DNA from 2 places in the Salinivibrio sp. AR640 genome. Region 2 is predicted to be linked to the other one. Evidence: predicted binding sites of a transcription regulator. Region 2 holds the regulator's gene; the other holds the start of a gene.
What was found. Region 2 encodes CRP, which controls carbon source genes, mostly activating them, when cyclic AMP is high. Its sites were predicted from a motif close to TGTGANNNNNNTCACA; they were not measured.
Positions count from the first base shown of each region.

Region 1 (6,326 bases), on a different contig from region 2:
GCTCACGCATCTGACTCTGCGTCCAACTGTAACTGGTCGCAGGTATAACGCGACCAGTTTGCAGTCCCACTTCGCTTTATGCCTGTGGCCTCCTATAACCCAAAAGGAGAGCCATCATGACTCAACTATCTTTATTACCTTTAGCCCAAGTACTGGTACGTTTGGATGCGGCTCGTCAGCGTCGTACAAGCACACACCGTCACCGCTACACAGATGTGGCGTTAAATCGTCATCTGCAGCGTGATATTGGTATTGCGCCTGACAAACAATACGCCTTGCCCGTTAGCACACAATTTGCGGCAAAACGTTATCTTGTGACATGGCGACGACGATGGCGGTGGCTATAATGGGTCCCAGGAAGCGGCGTATCGGTTGATACGCCGCCCCATCATCGAATAAAACACCGCGCGGCGGCCAATTTGGCTGCCGTTTGCGATCTAAGGGCAGGGGTTAGGGTAGCGGTTAGCGATCTCATCAATACCGGCAAGCACATCGTCACTCAGCGTTAGCTCCAAGCTATCGAGATTACTCTCCAGCTGTTTTAGCGTCGTGGCGCCAATAATATTGGAAGCGACAAAAGGACGACTGTTGACGAACGCGAGTGCCATTTGCGCCGGATCAAGACCATGACGCTGAGCCAGATCGACGTATTCTTGCGTGGCCTTTTGCCCTGATTCAGTAAAATAACGGGCGAAGCGTTGGTGCAGTGTACAGCGTGCGCCTTTTGGACGTGCACCTTGCAAATATTTACCGCTCAGTGCGCCAAAGGCAAGCGGTGAGTAAGCCAATAACTCCACCCCTTCTTGGTGGCTGATCTCAGAGAGCCCCACCTCAAACGTCCGGTTAAGCAGGTTATACGGATTCTGAATAGAGACGATACGTGTGAGGCTGTGCTTCTCTGCCAGATGCAAATAGCGCATCACGCCCCAAGGGGTTTCATTAGAAACGCCGATATAACGGATTTTTCCCGCTTGTACTAGCTCGTTCAGTGCATCCAAGGTATCCAAAATCGTCACCCCAGAATGCTCGTCTTGATAAGGATAATTGAGCTTACCAAAACAGTTATTATGCCGTTGCGGCCAATGGACTTGATACAAATCGATATAGTCGGTTTTCAGTCGCGTCAGGCTATCTTCAACGGCTTGATGAACATGACGTCGGTTGAGCGACATGTTGTCACGGATGTAAGGAACATTGCGCGGGCCAGCCACTTTAGTGGCGAGGATCACACGATCGCGCTTTCCCGACTTTTCCAGCCAGTTACCGATATATTGCTCGGTTAACCCTTGTGTAGGTTGGCTTGGGGGGACGGGGTACATCTCTGCGGTGTCGATAAAATTAACACCGCGCTCAAAAGCAAGATCGAGCTGAGCATGCGCGTCGGCTTCACTATTTTGCTCACCAAATGTCATTGTGCCAAGACACACTTTACTCACGTCTAGCGAGGAATGGGGCAAACGGTGGTATTGCATCCTATCTCCTTGTCTGCAATCGACCTATGGCAGTCCATAGTAGAGAATTTTGCCTTTAATCGAAAGCGGTTTAACCGCACCGCTCGGCTTGACAGGTGTGCAAACTTTAACCATTACTTGTATGGGTGACGCCATGAATTGCCGGGCGATGGGGTGTATTGGGTCAGGTAGCAACAGGCGCCAAAGAAAGCGACAAGAGGAAAGTCAAATGAACTATGCACAACTCAAGGCGTGGATGCGCGCGGATCCCCAGTCATGTCCGCAATGCTACATCATGGCTCATGCGGGAGGCGCCAAGTATTCGGTAGAAGTCGAAATCAAGAAGCAGCTCGAGCCTTTACGTTCCGATCAAACCGGCGAGGTGATGCAGTTTGATCATGTGGGACAAGTAGGGGATAAGCTCAAGGCGCTTGGCATTGAACAGGGCGTGTTACGCTTAATGGATCCCTATGATGAGTTCGCGACCGGTGGGGAGCCTGGGTGTCGCGAAGACATGCCGATTCGATTTTAAGGCACTATTATTGTGGATCGAGGAAGTAACGGTTCAGGATCTGGTGGGTAAATTGTGTCCGTAAATAAAACCCTCGTGGTAGCGTTCGAATTGGCTCGCCATGAGGCCCAAAGGCGTCGGTGAGTACGCTGCCATTAGCAGCCTTGGGCCGCAATTGTAGGTATTGGCCTTGACGTGCCGTGATTTCTGTCACGCGTCCCAATGCCACCCAATCCATTAATTCTTCCCAGTCGGCGCGTAAGCATGCGTCTTCTTCTGAGCTAGGAGACCACAGCAGGGGAGTCCCTATCCGTCGCTTCGCCACGGGAATATCACGCTCGCCTTCCACGGGGACCCATAACACGCGTGATAGTTTTTGTCTTACATGGCTGGTTTCCCAACGAACCCCCGCAATCCCAGTGAGCGGCGCGACACAGACAAAGGTTGTTTCTAGAGGCTTACCGTTTTGGTTGACGGGAATGGTTTTTAGCTCAATCCCCAAATGTGCGAAGTCTTGTTCAGGCTTACTCCCCGCATTGGCACCTAAACAGGTCTCGAGTAACATACCGATCCAGCCTTTTTCCCGAGAGAGTGTTTCCGGACAGCTTATCCTTAGTGACTGGCTCACTTCACCCAGCGTCAGACCTGCAAGCTCTAGTGCTCGGTCCATCAGTATCTGTTCAGACTCAGGAGGATGTATCACAGTGGCTCGATCCTGTTTATGAGCATAACGGTCGTGCATTATCGAGAACTGTCATCAGTGCTGCAAGTGGATCCTTGGGGAGAGAATGTCATGACTGTCCTTTAGTTATCCACATGGATATCATTTTATGCGCGTAAAATGAGGCGCATGATCATATATACAGTAATAAAAATCAGAGAAAAATGGATAAAAGAGCTAATCTGTCGTTTTTTTGAGCTATCGATGTGGATAATTCACTAACTGGTGGATCTTTGAGCGATCTGTGCGTATTTAATGATCGTCTGATCTTGTTAAGGATCCTATCTTAGCAGTTTACTTTTAAATTTCTGAATTTAATGATTTATTTTATTTTTATGACAATATTTCTTTCCGTTAGATGATCGATGCCTGATGCTTTAATGCACTTTTTCTAGGCTTCTTCACAAATCTATCCACAGAAAGCGTGAATAAATGTGCGCAAACTCTCATTGCTATGTTTATAACTTCCTGTTAGAGGGTGAGTTATCCTCAGATGACGACGAGAGCGCAAAAAAGAAGGTCAATCCACAATGTTTGTTTACCCTCAGCCGCTTTTTGTGAAAAAATCAGGTTCAGTAGAGATTTATCATTGAGGTTGTCCAGTGATTGATGGCGATGGCTATCGTCCCAATGTGGGGATAGTAATTTGTAACGGCCACGGTCAAGTACTCTGGGCTCGTCGATATGGTCAGCATTCATGGCAGTTTCCACAAGGTGGTATTGATGAAGGAGAAAGTCCTGAGCAAGCCATGTATCGTGAATTGTATGAAGAAGTTGGACTGACCAAAAAAGATGTGCGCATCTTGGGGACTAGTCGACATTGGTTACGTTATAAATTACCGAAACGCTTGGTGCGGTGGGATTCTAAACCCGTATGTATTGGGCAAAAGCAAAAATGGTTTTTGCTTAAGCTTGAGTGTGATGAGTCACACGTGAACGTTTTGCGTGGCGGGACACCGGAATTTGATGGCTGGCGTTGGGTCAGTTATTGGTATCCTGTGCGTCAAGTCGTGGCATTTAAGCGTGAAGTCTATCGGCGTGCAATGAAAGAGTTTGCGCCGCTTGCGATGCCTTTTAAAGAACGCAAACCTCGACGTAAAAATAAGCGAGGGTAAAGGAGAAACTCGGTGCTCACGCAGTTAAGGAATATTGTGCAAAGCGTTGCAGTGTCAGCCGATCTCGATCAGGCGCTGCATACGTTGGTGCAACAAACCTGCTTGGCAATGCGTACCGAGTGCTGCTCTGTCTATCTCGCCAACCTTGAGCAACAAAGCTTTGATTTGATGGCAACGCAGGGGCTCGATCCGTCGGCGCAAGTGTCGATGTCGTTTGGTGACGGGTTAGTTGGCGTGGTTGGTCAACGAGCTGAGCCTTTAAACCTCGCTTATGCACGACGACATCCTGCGTTTAAACCTTTTCCAGCGACAGGAGAAGATGCGTTTCAATCTTTTTTGGGTACGCCCATTATTTATCGAAAAAAGGTGCTGGGCGTATTAGTCGTTCAGCAACACCAACCGCGTCAATTTGATCAAAGTGAAGAGTCGTTTCTTGTCACCTTAGCCGCGCAGTTGGCGGTGGTATTTGCTCATGCGGACGCGCAAGGGGGATGGCAAGGTACCCGATCGCCTGTTTTACTTGAAGGGATGCCGGCGTCACCGGGGATCGGTATTGCTCAAGCTTGGTGCGACGAGTCGCAACCAAGGCTAGAAGACGTTGCTCCGGCAAGCAGTCTCGATGCGTCGCGAGAGCTCGACCGCTTAGACGCCGCGATTGATGAGGCCAGTACCGAGTTCCGGCGTTTGCGTAAGCGCTTTGATAAGGAGCTACAAAAAGACGCATTAGCGATTTTTGATCTGTTTGTACATCTGCTCAATGATCCCATGTTGCGAGAAGACATAACGGTCAGGATCCAGCAAGGCGATGAAGCGACGTGGGCCGTGCGACAAACTGTGGAGGCCTTTTCCGCACGCTTTTCCCTGATGGACGATCCTTATCTCAAAGCGCGCGCAGACGATGTAAAAGAACTGGGTCAGCGATTACTCTATTTTTTGATGGCCCCGGCAGGCAGTGCTCCAGCGATTTCATCACCGGTTGTGTTACTGGCTCACGAGCTGACAGCCGGTATGCTGGCTTCGATTCCTCGTACCTTACTGGCAGGCGTTGTCGCCGAACAGGGAGCGGCTAATTCTCATGCTGCCATTCTCGCGCGGGCATTGGGGATCCCTGCGATCATGGGGGTCAGCTTTTCTCCCTCACGCTTGCACCACAAAACCGTTATCCTCGATGGACACAAAGGGATATTAATGATCGAGCCTGCCGAGGCCTTGATCAACGAATACCAGCAATTGGTTCAAGAAGAAGCCAGCTTACAATCGACCTTTGAGACAGCACTGGCCAGCCCGGGACAAACCCAAGACGGCACCCGGGTTGAGGTCCATTTAAATGCCGGTCTCAGTGCCGATAGTCAAATTGCGATTAATCAAGGGGTGGATGGGGTAGGACTTTTTCGCACTGAAGTCCCTTTTTTAATGTTACGCCGGTTCCCCTCTGAAGACGAACAAGTGAAACAGTATCGCGCCATTCTTGCCAGTTACCCTGATAAGCCTGTGGTGATGCGTACGTTGGATATCGGTGGAGATAAGCCGCTTCCTTACCTAAGTGTGGAAGAAGATAATCCTTTTCTGGGGTGGCGCGGTATTCGCTTCAGCTTAGATCATCCGGATATCTTTTTGATCCAAGTCCGTGCGATGTTACGCGCGAGCATAGGTTTAAATAACCTTAAGTTACTACTGCCAATGATCTCTGGCCGCAATGAGTTATTGGAAGCGAAAACCTTGGTCAGCCGCGCGTATCAAGAGGTCAGCCAAGAGGCCGAGAGCACGGGTGAGAGCGTTAATATCCCTATGCTCGGGATCATGGTCGAAGTCCCCTCTATTTTGTATCAGTTGGATAATATCGCGCGTGATATCGATTTTTTATCGGTAGGGACCAATGACTTGACCCAATATTTACTCGCCGTTGATCGCAATAATGCGCGGGTCGCGGATATTTTTGATGCCCTGCATCCTTCAGTACTCCATGCCTTATCATCCATTGCAACCATGGGGGCGCGCCATCAATTACCGGTAAGTGTCTGCGGTGAGTTGGCCGGCGATCCTGTGGGTGCAGCATTATTAGTAGGATTGGGTTACCAGCAACTGAGTATGAACACTCGGAATGTCGCCAAAATCAAATATCTGTTAAGCCGATTACCGTATGAGGCGCTAGTGGTGCAGGCGAATACTATGCTGACATTAGACGACCCTGATGCGATTCGAGCATCGACCGAGGCCTTTCTCGCCGAACATGGGCTTGATGCGCTAGTCAAAATCGGACAAATGCGATGATCACTGGCCTAACACTGTTGTTGTTTGTGGTCTGCATGCTAGTCGGTGCGTGCGTAGGTACCTTATCAGGGCTGCTTGGCATTGGCGGTGGACTGGTGGTGGTACCCGCTTTAACGTTTCTATTGCCGGTTTTTGGCATTTCACCGACGGTGGTGATGCCCATTGCTCTGGCGACGTCGTTAGCAACGATCGTTTTGACCTCAAGTGCGTCGGCATGGCGGCATTTTCGCTTAGGTAATGTGCATGTCGAGGCGGTC
Region 1 covers NZ_MUFD01000015.1:36,289-42,614, reverse strand. The annotation lists gene BZG75_RS09135 (hypothetical protein) at 117-347, shown strand; gene BZG75_RS09130 (NADP(H)-dependent aldo-keto reductase) at 438-1,472, opposite strand; gene BZG75_RS09125 (DUF6482 family protein) at 1,681-1,983, shown strand; gene mutH (DNA mismatch repair endonuclease MutH) at 1,991-2,704, opposite strand; gene rppH (RNA pyrophosphohydrolase) at 3,286-3,798, shown strand; gene ptsP (phosphoenolpyruvate--protein phosphotransferase) at 3,811-6,069, shown strand; gene BZG75_RS09105 (sulfite exporter TauE/SafE family protein) at 6,069-6,326, shown strand, end outside.
Region 1: a site for CRP is predicted at 3,117-3,132, ahead of rppH (RNA pyrophosphohydrolase). Genes of this name have one in related genera too.

Region 2 (11,908 bases):
CAGCAACAAGACTTGATTGAAGTGCTTAATCGTCAATCCTGGCTCACACAAGCCGCGTCTCCCTTGGCCTATTATTGCCGCCAGCTATCCCCCTCTGCCCGAAATCTCTATACACCACTACGGGTAGACCGGCCTACAAAAGAGGATGGAGCAGACGATGATGACACCCTTTAATCCCATTCCAACTGCCCGTAATGCGCATCTGCAAACCTTACTGCCACGCCTGCTGCGCCGGCAACCGCTTTTTGCGCCTATTTGGCAAGCGTTTGATCTACCTGACGGTGACTTTGTCGATCTTGCATGGACGCATCATCCCGAAGTAGGACAGCCTATTATTGTCTTGTTTCATGGCCTAGCAGGAAGCTTTGATAGCCCTTATGCCAATGGATTATTGGCCGCTTTCAAACAGCAAGGCTGGTGCGGTGTGGTGATGCATTTTCGCGGTTGCAGTGGCCGTCTTAATCGCGCGCCGCGGACTTATCATTCCGGCGAAACGGAGGACGCTCGGGCATTTTTGACCTATTTACGCCAGACCTACCCGAACAATGAGATTGCCGCTGTGGGAGTCTCTTTGGGAGGAAACATGTTGGTGCGCTACCTGGCCGACTATCAGCATGATCCGATTGTCAGTTGTAGTTGTGCTATTTCTCCCCCGCTCGATTTAGCGGCGTGCTCGACCCGTATTCAACAAGGGTTTTCCCGTGTTTATCAAGCGTATTTGCTACGGTCGATGCGACAAACCTTATCGGAAAAACTTACCCGACACCAAAAAGTGGGTCGGTGGCATGCTGGGGAGCGGCCAAAGATTAAAACTCTGTTCGAGTTTGATCAAACGGTCACCGCACCGCTGCATGGCTTTGACGATGCTCAACACTACTATCAAAGCTGTAGTGGTTTATCTGTCCTTGACGCTATTACGGTCCCACTTGCGATTATCCATGCGAAAGACGATCCCTTTATGACCGACGCAGTAATCCCAACCTCGCCTCTGCCCGCGAATATTGACTATCAACTGAGCGAGCATGGTGGGCATGTTGGTTTTGTTACCGGCAGTTGGCGCCAGCCACAGTTCTGGCTGGAGCAGTCGGTGCCTCACTGGTTAGCCTCACGCCTTTGCTCGTCCCGTTAAAAAGGGACGCCACGCAAAGCAAAAAAGACCGACGCACATTGATCTACTGCATTGTGTTGAATGATTGGGTAAAATGCGAGCTGATTCACAATATCAGCATCAAGCACCCTAACGTCTCAGCCATAAATCAACAAAAGGTGATGTAGTATGATGGTTCCTTGGCAATCGGTCCCTGAGGAAACACTGACTCGTTTAATCGAGCACTTTGTGTTACGGGAAGGAACCGATTATGGTGAGCAGGAAGTCAGCTTTGCACAAAAAGTGGCGGATGTTCGCCAACAACTGCAATCCGGCGACGCCGTGATTGTGTATTCTGAGTTGCACGAGACAGTGGATATTCGTCGTAAGGAAGCACTCAGATCTTAGCATCGCTGTACGCAATAAACAGCGATACACATTCAGACTGAATGACAGGGCGCGTCATGTCGGCTAAACATCCAATCATCGCGGTCACCGGCTCTTCAGGAGCAGGGACCACCACCACGTCCGAAGCATTCCGTAAGATGTTCCAGATGATGAACATCAAAGCGGCGTGGCTAGAAGGGGACAGTTTCCATCGCTTTACGCGACCGGAAATGGACGTCGAGATCCGTAAAGCACGTGAGCAAGGACGGCACATTAGTTACTTTGGCCCCACCGCCAATGATTTTCCGCGATTAGAGCAGTTTTTCCGTGAGTACGGTGAACTCGGCACAGGCAAATATCGCCGCTACTTGCATACCTTTGATGAAGCGGTGCCCTACAATCAAATGCCAGGGACCTTCACACCATGGCAGGATTTACCCGACAATACCAACGTACTATTTTACGAAGGCTTGCACGGCGGTGTGGTTGATGGTGAGGTCAATGTCTCCCAACATGTCGACCTATTGATTGGTATGGTCCCGATCGTCAACCTTGAGTGGATTCAGAAATTTGTCCGCGATACCCGCGATAGGGGCCACTCACGCGAAGCGGTCACCGACTCAATTGTGCGGTCGATGGACGATTATTTGCATTATATTACGCCGCAATTCTCACGCACTCACATTAACTTTCAACGGGTGCCGACGGTCGATACCTCCAACCCACTGAACGCCAAAGGCATTCCTTCGTTGGATGAGAGCTTTGTGGTGATCCGCTTTCGAGGGATGAAAAACGTCGACTTTCCTTATCTGCTGCAAATGATCACGGGGTCTTTTATGTCACGGCATAATACACTCGTCGTGCCAGGCGGTAAGATGGGCTTTGCGATGGAACTTATCATCCGTCCATTGATTCAGCAGCTAATCGAAAAAGGCAAGATTGGCTAGGGCGTAGCGCATCTATCGTGTATTACTTCTCAAGCCGTGATCTTAGCCACGTTTTTGCCAGGTTTTTAGGCGGTTGGCCTAGATCAAAATCAAGAAATTGCTAACAAAAAAAGATACACTCTTGTTAACATACAGTGAGCTTGTAGCCCGCGCCCAGACTTCGTATTCTGTGCATAGATCTGGTGGGTTACCCCTCAGACAAAGATAGGACGTTGTTGCCGGGCAACACATGCAGAGGAAATAAGTTATATGGTTCCAGGAAAACCTCAAACAGACCCTACACTCGAGTGGTTCCTTTCACATTGTCACATCCACAAGTATCCGTCTAAAAGCACGCTGATTCATGCAGGCGAAAAAGCGGAGACCTTGTATTACATCGTGAAAGGGTCTGTCGCCGTTCTAATCAAAGATGAAGAAGGCAAGGAAATGATCCTGTCTTATCTTAACCAAGGTGATTTTATCGGTGAGCTAGGCCTTTTCGAAGATGATCAGGAGCGTACCGCTTGGGTTCGGGCTAAGTCTCCTTGTGAAGTGGCAGAAATCTCATTCAAAAAGTTCCGCCAACTGATCCAGGTTAACCCTGATATATTAATGCGTTTGTCCTCACAAATGGCGCGCCGTTTGCAAGTGACCAGCCAAAAAGTGGGGGATCTTGCCTTCCTGGACGTCACGGGCCGTATTGCGCAAACCTTGTTGAATTTAGCGAAGCAACCCGATGCCATGACGCACCCTGATGGCATGCAAATTAAGATCACACGTCAAGAAATTGGCCAAATCGTTGGGTGTTCGCGTGAAACCGTGGGGCGTATTCTTAAAATGCTGGAAGAGCAAAATCTTATTTCAGCCCATGGTAAAACCATCGTGGTATACGGTACCCGCTAATCACAGCGCTCTCTGTATTCCCAACCGACGCCCTGGCGTCGGTTTTTCTTTTTAAAACAAAAAAAAGGAAGAGCGAACTCTTCCTTAACTGTGTATGCCTCGTTATATCAGCTATTTATTAGTGCGTGCTCTCAAAAATTTTATCCGCTGAAGCGGCAACAAATCCCTGGTACAACTCACCGTTGGGCAACACATAACGCTTAGCAAACTCATAAAACCCACCTGGAATGGTTTGCGTGCCATCAGAGAAAACAACAGCGACACGGTCAGCCATGGTGGAGGATTGCTCCAGATAAACGGATGCGTCCCCTTTTACTTCACCACCCGCTTCGTTAATTGCAAAGCCATTGTCTCGCAGCTTTTGATTAACCGATTGGCAATGATCATGAGCCTTTAACTGATTGACACTCACCGTGAAATGATTCGCACCATAACCGTGCGCGGCTACCCAGGACGCGTATTCACTCTCCTCAGCAAGCGCTTGATAGGTGGCGCTATCGATGTCCCAAAGCCGCCCCTGATGAAGAAAATCGCTCCCTGTTAGTGACGACGCATCGACTTGTGCCACCAGCTTGTGAACAATGGCTTGCAGCGCAGGCGAGCATTGCTCGACCATCAATTCACTGATAAACACTTTCGGCATCAAAGGATCGGGGTGCTCGAAATGGCAGGCATTGAGCTTTTTCGCTTCAAAGGTATAGTCCCCTTTTTGCTGATAGCCTAGCGCCAGGAAGGGGCGCGCCAAGACCTCAAGCCCAACCTTGGGCAAACCAAATGTCCGCAAGGCAATATGATCATTGATTAAAGGCTGCCCTTCTTCGAGCAAGGCATGTACCTGATGTGCCGATGGGCAAAGACGGTTAATATAGTCTTGCCATAATTTATCGAATAACGCTTGGCCACTGTCCATGTTGGTCTCCTTAATCTTGTTGAGTCGGAATACCGGGGGCGAACGTCTCAGGCAGTACCACCTGCTCCCCTTCCATTGATGCCATGGGATAAGCGCAATAATCGGCGGCATAGTAAGCGCTTGGACGTAAATTACCCGACGCACCTGGCCCGCCAAATGGCGCATCACCGCTTGCCCCTGTCAACTGACGATTACGATTCACAATCCCTGCGCGAATATGATCGAGGAAGTATTGCCATTCGCCCTCGTCTTCACTGATAAGGCCTGCCGACAAACCATAGCGGGTATCATTCGCCTTCGTGATCGCATCAGCCATATCCTGATAGCGCTGCACTTGTAGTAGCGGACCGAAATACTCTTCGTCGGGTAACGCTTGAATGCCACTCACATCTAAAATCCCTGGAGAAATCACCGCATCGTGTAAATGCTCGCACTCTATGACGGGGGTTGCTCCCAGATCGATCAATTTTTGTTGTGTGGCCAAAATCCCCTCGGCGGCAGCCATTGAAATTTGGGCGCCCATGAAAGGTGCGGGATCATCAAACTGTCCGCCCACTCGCACGGTTTTGGTCCATTGTGCTAGGCGAGTCAAGATCTTGTCACCCACTTCTCCCTCAGGCAGTAGCAGGCGGCGTGCACACGTACACCGCTGACCGGCACTGAGGTAGGCCGATTGAATAATGGTGTATACGGTGGCGTCTAAATCACCGAACTGATCACTCACCACCAAGGGGTTATTGCCCCCCATTTCCAGCGCCAGCATTTTATCGGGCTGGCCAGCAAACTGACGATGAAGAATATGCCCCGTATTGGCGCTACCGGTAAACAATAAACCGTCAATACCGCGCGCTTGGGCCAGCGCCTCACCGGTATTGCGCCCACCTTGTACCAGGCTGATCAGTCCTTGCGGTAATCCCGCTTCGAGCCAATAGCCCAAAGTCTTCTCTGCGACTTTTGGCGTCAGCTCAGAGGGTTTAAATACTACGCTGTTGCCCGCCAATAAAGCTGGAACAATGTGGCCATTAGGTAGATGCCCAGGGAAATTGTAAGGCCCGAATACCGCCATAACGCCAAGTGGACGATGGCGTAATACCGCTTGGGTGCCATTGACGTCTTTTTCACGTGAGCCTGTTCTTTCGTGGTACGCGCGCAAGGAGATCGCCACTTTGCCTACCATGGCCCCGACTTCGGTTTTGGTTTCCCACAAGGGTTTGCCCGTTTCTTCGGCAATGACCCGAGCCAGTTCATCGGTATTGGCTTTCACTATTTCGGCAAAGCGTTCCACCAGCGCTTGGCGCTCAGAAAAATCGGTATTGCGCCAACGCAAAAACGCGTCGCGTGCGGCGCTGACCGCTTGCTCCACTTGCGAACGACTCGCTTCTGCACCTTGCCAAATACATTGACTATCAAAGGGGTTTTGCGAGGTCATGATCTCGCCCTCGCCTTTCACCCACTCGCCATGAATCAAATGGCCTGCTGATTGCTTTGTCATTTTATCCCCCCATAGCAATCAAACGCAGTTGATCGCCGTTTTTTACATTCAATGCATCGGCAACCGCTGGGCTAATCACAACTTGATTGGTTTCGTGATCGATCGCAGCTTTCGCCGCGGTGGCACGGAAGCCAGCAAAATCGGTATTCGATATTAAATAATCCTGTGCGCTACTGTGCTCTCGTACGCGCGCTGAGGCGGTGAAAGAGTGACGTACAGACTCAATATTGGGGCGTAAGCATTCTACCGTTGGGCCCGCATCAAAGATGTCGACATAACCACGGCAAGAAAAGCCCTCTTTTTCCAACAAGCGTAATGCTGGACGGGTATTCGGGTGCACTTGACCGATAACTGCACGAGCTTCCTCACTCAGTAGGCTCACATAAATCGGCAATTTAGGCATTAAGTCGGCAATAAACCCTTTGGCACCAATCCCGGTGAGATAATCCGCCAAGGTAAAGTCAATGTTAAAAAAGTTGTCTTTTAGCCACTGCCAAAATGGCGAGTTGCCCTCGTCATCCGACACACCGCGCATTTCGGCAAACACCACGTCAGCGAAGCGCTCTGGAAATTGCGCCAGCATTAGGAAGCGGCATTTAGACAATAACTTACCGTTTAACCCGCCACGAAACTCTGGACGCATAAACAGGGTGCAGATTTCTGTCGCCCCCGTGTAGTTGTTGCCAAAGGTCAACACTTCAACAATGTTGTGCACGTTCAGTTTGCGTGATGAATGTACCACCTTGGTCAGATGGTAACTGTAAAACGGGTTATCAAGACCAATGGCGGCTTCGATGCCCGTGGTCCCTGCGATTTCACCGGTTTCTAAATCTTCGGCGACCATCAGATATCCCTCTGGCCCCGGCTCTGTCACCTGTTTGGCAAAACTCTCGAGCGAATTATTAATCCGCCCCTGTAGCAAATCGGCATCGACCGGCAAGGAGGTGAATCCATGCCCGGACGCTTCCGCACACAACATCAGTGCATCAAAATCTGATGCACGGATCGGCCGAATAACTAACATCTCAAATCCCTCCGAGTGAGTCAGGTCGCTTATCCTGCGACGACCTTGGCAATCGCACGTTCTAGGCGTGCCATTCCTTCTTCAATATCCGCTTTGGTAATGACCAGTGAGGGAGTAAAACGCACCACATTAGGCCCGGCAACGAGAACCAATAAGCCTTCTTCGCCTGCCGCAACCAAGATATCGCGTGCTCGGCCTTCCCAGTCTTGGTTCAGTGCCGCACCGAGTAACAAGCCTTTGCCACGCACTTCACTGAAGATGCCATATTTATCATTGATCGCTTCTAACCCGTCACGGAACCATTGCTCACGCTCTATGACACCGGCAAGCACGTCGGGTTTGGTCACTTCATTAACCACCGCTTCTGCCACCGCACAGGCCAGTGGATTACCGCCATAAGTAGAGCCGTGAACCCCCGGCTTCATATGCGCAGCCAAGGCGTCGGTCGTTAACATGGCACCAATTGGGATCCCGCCACCCAGTGATTTTGCGGTGGCTAAAATATCGGGCTCGACCCCAGACTCTTGATAAGCATAAAAAGTACCGGTGCGCCCGTTCCCCGTTTGCACTTCATCAAACACTAAAAGCGCATTGTGTTTATCACACAGTTCACGCACGGCTTGGAGAAAACCTGGCTCTGGCGGCACAATCCCACCTTCACCTTGTAAAGGCTCCATCATCACCGCACAGGTTCGGTCCGAAATATGATCGGCCAATGCGGCAATGTCATTGTAAGGAAGGTGTGTTACATCGCCGGGTTTAGGTCCAAAGCCATCGGAATACGCGGGCTGACCACCTACGGTGACAGTAAAGAAGGTGCGACCATGGAAGCCTTTGGTAAAGGCAATGATTTCACTTTTATGCTCACCATGTTCTTCTTTTGCCCAACGACGTGCCAGTTTCAGGGCCGCTTCGTTCGCTTCAGCGCCCGAGTTAGCGTAAAACACGCGGTCGGCAAATGAGAGTTCGGTGAGGCGTTTAGCCAGACGCAACGCGGGCGCATTGGTCATGACATTACTCAAATGCCACAGTTTCTGGGCTTGCTCGGTTAACGCATCAACCATGACCGGATGACAATGGCCTAAACAGCTCACCGCGATACCACCGGCAAAATCGATATACTCTCGGCCTTCTTGGTCCCAAATGCGCGACCCTTTACCGTGATCAGGAATCATCGGCATTGGGTTGTAACATGGCACCATGACTTCATCGAAGAGTTTACGTTCTACTTTGTGCTCCATTGTCATCACTCAATCCTTCTATGTTTTATCTATGAGGCATAGTATTTACATTATTTTAACCGCAGCAATAGCAGATTATGTTTTGTTTTCAGCATGGTAACAAAGCTCATGCAGTTTAAAGAGATAGTTATGCATAAACTGTGAGCAAAGAGAAGATGAAAGTGAGTAAGGCTATGATGCTAAGAAGGCAAGATTAACGGACTAGAGACCGACAGTTGCATAAGGTTGCAGCCGTTGACAAAGTGATTAAAAACAGCGAAATGTAAAATTAGTGATAAAGATCGCTATTTTTTGCAACCATTGCTGAAAAAAAAGACTCAAGAAAGGAAGACATACGGTAAAGGCTGCACGATAGAGGCCGCCACAGATAGAGCGTCAAAAGACGAACATATTAACCTGCCCGCACCGCTACCTAAGATTGTTGAAGAAAATTGGCTAACAAGGCATGGCCCTGCTCCGTCAGAATACTTTCCGGATGAAATTGCACCCCCTCAATCGCCAGCTGCCGATGTTTGAGCGCCATTATAATCTCACTGCCATCGTTATCGATAGCGGTCGCTGTGACGGCCAAACAGTGAGGTAGGCTTTGAGGTTCAACTAATAAAGAATGATAACGCGTGACAGTGACAGGGCTAGGCAGGCCTGCGAAGACCCCTTCTCCTTGGTGGGTAACTTGGGACGTTTTGCCATGCATTACCGTACGAGCTCTCACGACGTTCGCGCCAAATACTTGTGCCAGCGCCTGATAGCCAAGACAAACCCCTAAAATTGGAATTTTCCCGGCAAAGTGTGCAATCACCGCTAAGGAAATCCCCGCTTCATCCGGGGTACAAGGGCCAGGGGAGATAACGATGTGCGAGGGAGCCATCACCTCAATATCCGCCACACTAATGGCGTCATTTCGCGCAACATGGACCGATGCGCCCAGCTCACAAAAGCACTGATAAAGGTTATAGGTAAAGGAATCGTAATTATCGATGATAAGAAGCACTGTGCTACGCCATGCGATGGAAAACCGGCATGATGCTACCACAGTGCTGAATAGGCGTCATCCAGGTGCGAGCAACCTTCGCTGCCCGCCACAAGATTACGGCTGGGTGAGCTGACAGCGAAATCCGGTGTATTTAACCGTCATCGCGCTATCTGCAGGTGCACGGCCGCAGTAAACCGGGATCAGCCCTAGCGCTTTCACGGATACCCTTATCGAATCATCCGTCTGCAGCGCCAAGGATTGAACCAAAGGGCTAGCCTGGTCAAAGGTGCGCGTCGCGCGCCATTTCATCCACGCATGATCCGGACTTTTTTGTCCATTAAGTAAGGGGATAATAGGCAAGAAACTGCGATTATTGATCGTCACCGAGACGGGGACCACGGGCTCAGGATAATCGAGTGAGATCAGCACAGGATCGTGATCGGATGACGAGAATGGATTACTCGATTTCACCAATTCTCCGCTATATTGTCGGCTGTACTCAAACAGAGTGCTCTCTACTGAGTTAATATGCCACTCTTCCACCCCGACCACTTTGCTCGCCAAACTGGCATTGGCGAGTGCATGATCTAACGCGCCCAGCTCTCCAGAAAATGAGTACGAGTAGGCTTTATCCCCTAACCACTGCGTTGCGAGGTTGGTATAACCAAGACCTTGCTCAACGACGCTTGGCGTTGGATGCATAGGCACACCACGAATTTCAGTGCCCGCCGCGGTGATAATATCGCGCTGGCCCTCAGTACGCTGATAATCCGTTAGCACCCGCACCGGATCTTCTTGCGCATAAGCATTGAGATCACCCAAAATTAATACGTCACCGTCGACCGCTTTGAGATGGTCACGCAATGCAACGGCGGCAGACACGCGAAACGCATTGCAGTGTCCCTGCATATCCGCGGTATCAGTATCAAACTCACCCGCAATCCAGTCTTCATAGCAGCCTGAGCCTTTCGATTTAAAGTGATTCACCACCACACTGAGCGGCTGGTCATTAACCATAAAACGTTGAATTAGGCTATCACGCTGGTATTTGTCGAGTGTCTTAGTTTCTCCGTCTGGACTTTCGCCGCTGATATGCTGCTCTGGCATGGGTACCGCTTGCGCCTCACCTGCGAGATTGACCTTCGCGGGGCGATAAATCATGCCCACCATAATCGCATCTGAGCCAAAATAGGCGCCCTGATTTTTCTCTTGGTCACTGGGTTCGACAAATTGGTAATGATCACGCGAGTCAGCAAATTGCGCATTTAAATGGGTCACCAGATCAGCAATGGCGCTGCCAGCCTCAAAGCCATTATTCTCAATTTCCATCAAACCGACAATGTCGGCGTCCATCGCGGTGAGTGCATTGACAATTTTAGTGCGTTGCAACCCAAACTCAGCCGCCGTTTTCGCCCCACGGTTACAGCCACGATTCGCATCGGCATCGGCACGATCATTACAGGTCACGTTGAGTGGGCCACCGACCGCACTGGCGCTGGTGAAATAGTTAAGTACGTTAAAACTGGCCACCTTAATGTCAGCGCCAGGCACGTTATTCGGTGCCGGTTGACGATCATTTTGGTGCACAATATCACCGGCAGTGATGGTGTTTGTTGCAACAAGTCGGTATTGGTTGTAGCTATAACCCATAACACCGCTCAAACGCTCGACCCGATCGCCAATACGTAGATATCCCTGCTCGGCATCTAAGCCTGGAAAATATGGGATCTTGCCGTCTTTCGCTTTTTGATCGCTCTCGATATACAGCTGGTTATCGCTATTTTTCGCGGCGAGTGCCTCAGCGTCAGGCGTTAACGCGGGATACTGTTGCGTGGGTTTGTATAAAGGGGATTGATGCGATAACACCATATTGTTACGGAAGGCATCGTAGTCAAAGCCAAAGTTACGCGTGATCACCAAATCGCTATCCGCGTCCATGGTGACGTACATCCCTTCGTAGCGCTCAAGTGCCTCGTGCAAAGTCTCATCGGGTTGAACACGGAGTGCCGTCGGTGCAATCGTCCCCTGAGGTGCTCCCTTAGCCACTTGTTCATCGGTAACACCCAGTTGGGTATGCCCGTAATACTCTTTGATTTTCCCGCTGGCACAAAGCGTATCACCGGGCACCAAGTCTAAGTCTTGCGCGTCACGCAAATAGACAAACAATCCGTCGGACGTTGCCGGGTTACCATCGCCTTGCGGATCTTGAATCCAGACCCCTTTGTATAGGCCTTGGGTGATCGCCGTCACCACCCCTTGTACAGCATAGGTTTTGTCTGAGCTATATTGGCCATCTGGGACGAGCGGGCTCCGTGCACCATCACCTTGAATGGCGTAGATGGGGGTTGGGGTTGTCACCCCACATTGGTAGTTCTCGGTAAGTGGCGCTTTTGCCGCCGCGGGCAGTGCAACGCCGGCCAGCACGAAAGCAAGGGGCGACCACATCAATGGCTTTTTCATACCTGTTCCTTCACGTAAATTGAGTGTTTACTCGAAAATCGGGTGCATTATTCATGATAGATACAGAATATGACGTGATATGAATCGCATCGAGGCTAGCGATTATTGATGAATTCGTTAGAAGTGAGAGGCCGGTTCAACCTTGATCAAAAAAGCAGCGAGACTGGCCCGCTGCTTACTTATTTTGTGATTATACCAGGTTTGTACTATTACAAACGCGTGCTACACACGTGGCACAAAACCGACCGCATCATAGACTTTGCGTAAGGTGTCTTGTGCCCGTGCAGAGGCATGCGCCGCCCCTTTTTGCATCACACTATCGAGCATTGCGCGATCAGCTCGAAACGCATGATAGCGCGCTTGCAACGGCTCTAGCATCGCGACGACGGCGTCTGCAGTGTCTTTTTTCAGGTGGCCATACATCTTGCCTTCATACGCTTTTTCTAGCGTATCAATTGACTCACCCGTCGCCCCAGACAATAACCCAAGCAAGTTGGAAACACCC
Region 2 covers NZ_MUFD01000026.1:22,740-34,647, reverse strand. The annotation lists gene BZG75_RS12520 (TIGR02444 family protein) at 1-174, shown strand, start outside; gene BZG75_RS12515 (hydrolase) at 158-1,129, shown strand; gene BZG75_RS12510 (YheU family protein) at 1,277-1,495, shown strand; gene BZG75_RS12505 (phosphoribulokinase) at 1,552-2,421, shown strand; gene crp (cAMP-activated global transcriptional regulator CRP) at 2,671-3,303, shown strand; gene BZG75_RS12495 (DUF1338 domain-containing protein) at 3,422-4,213, opposite strand; gene astD (succinylglutamate-semialdehyde dehydrogenase) at 4,224-5,705, opposite strand; gene astA (arginine N-succinyltransferase) at 5,707-6,729, opposite strand; gene BZG75_RS12480 (aspartate aminotransferase family protein) at 6,759-7,976, opposite strand; gene BZG75_RS12475 (anthranilate synthase component II) at 8,383-8,961, opposite strand; gene BZG75_RS12470 (ExeM/NucH family extracellular endonuclease) at 9,058-11,403, opposite strand; gene trpS (tryptophan--tRNA ligase) at 11,626-11,908, opposite strand, start outside.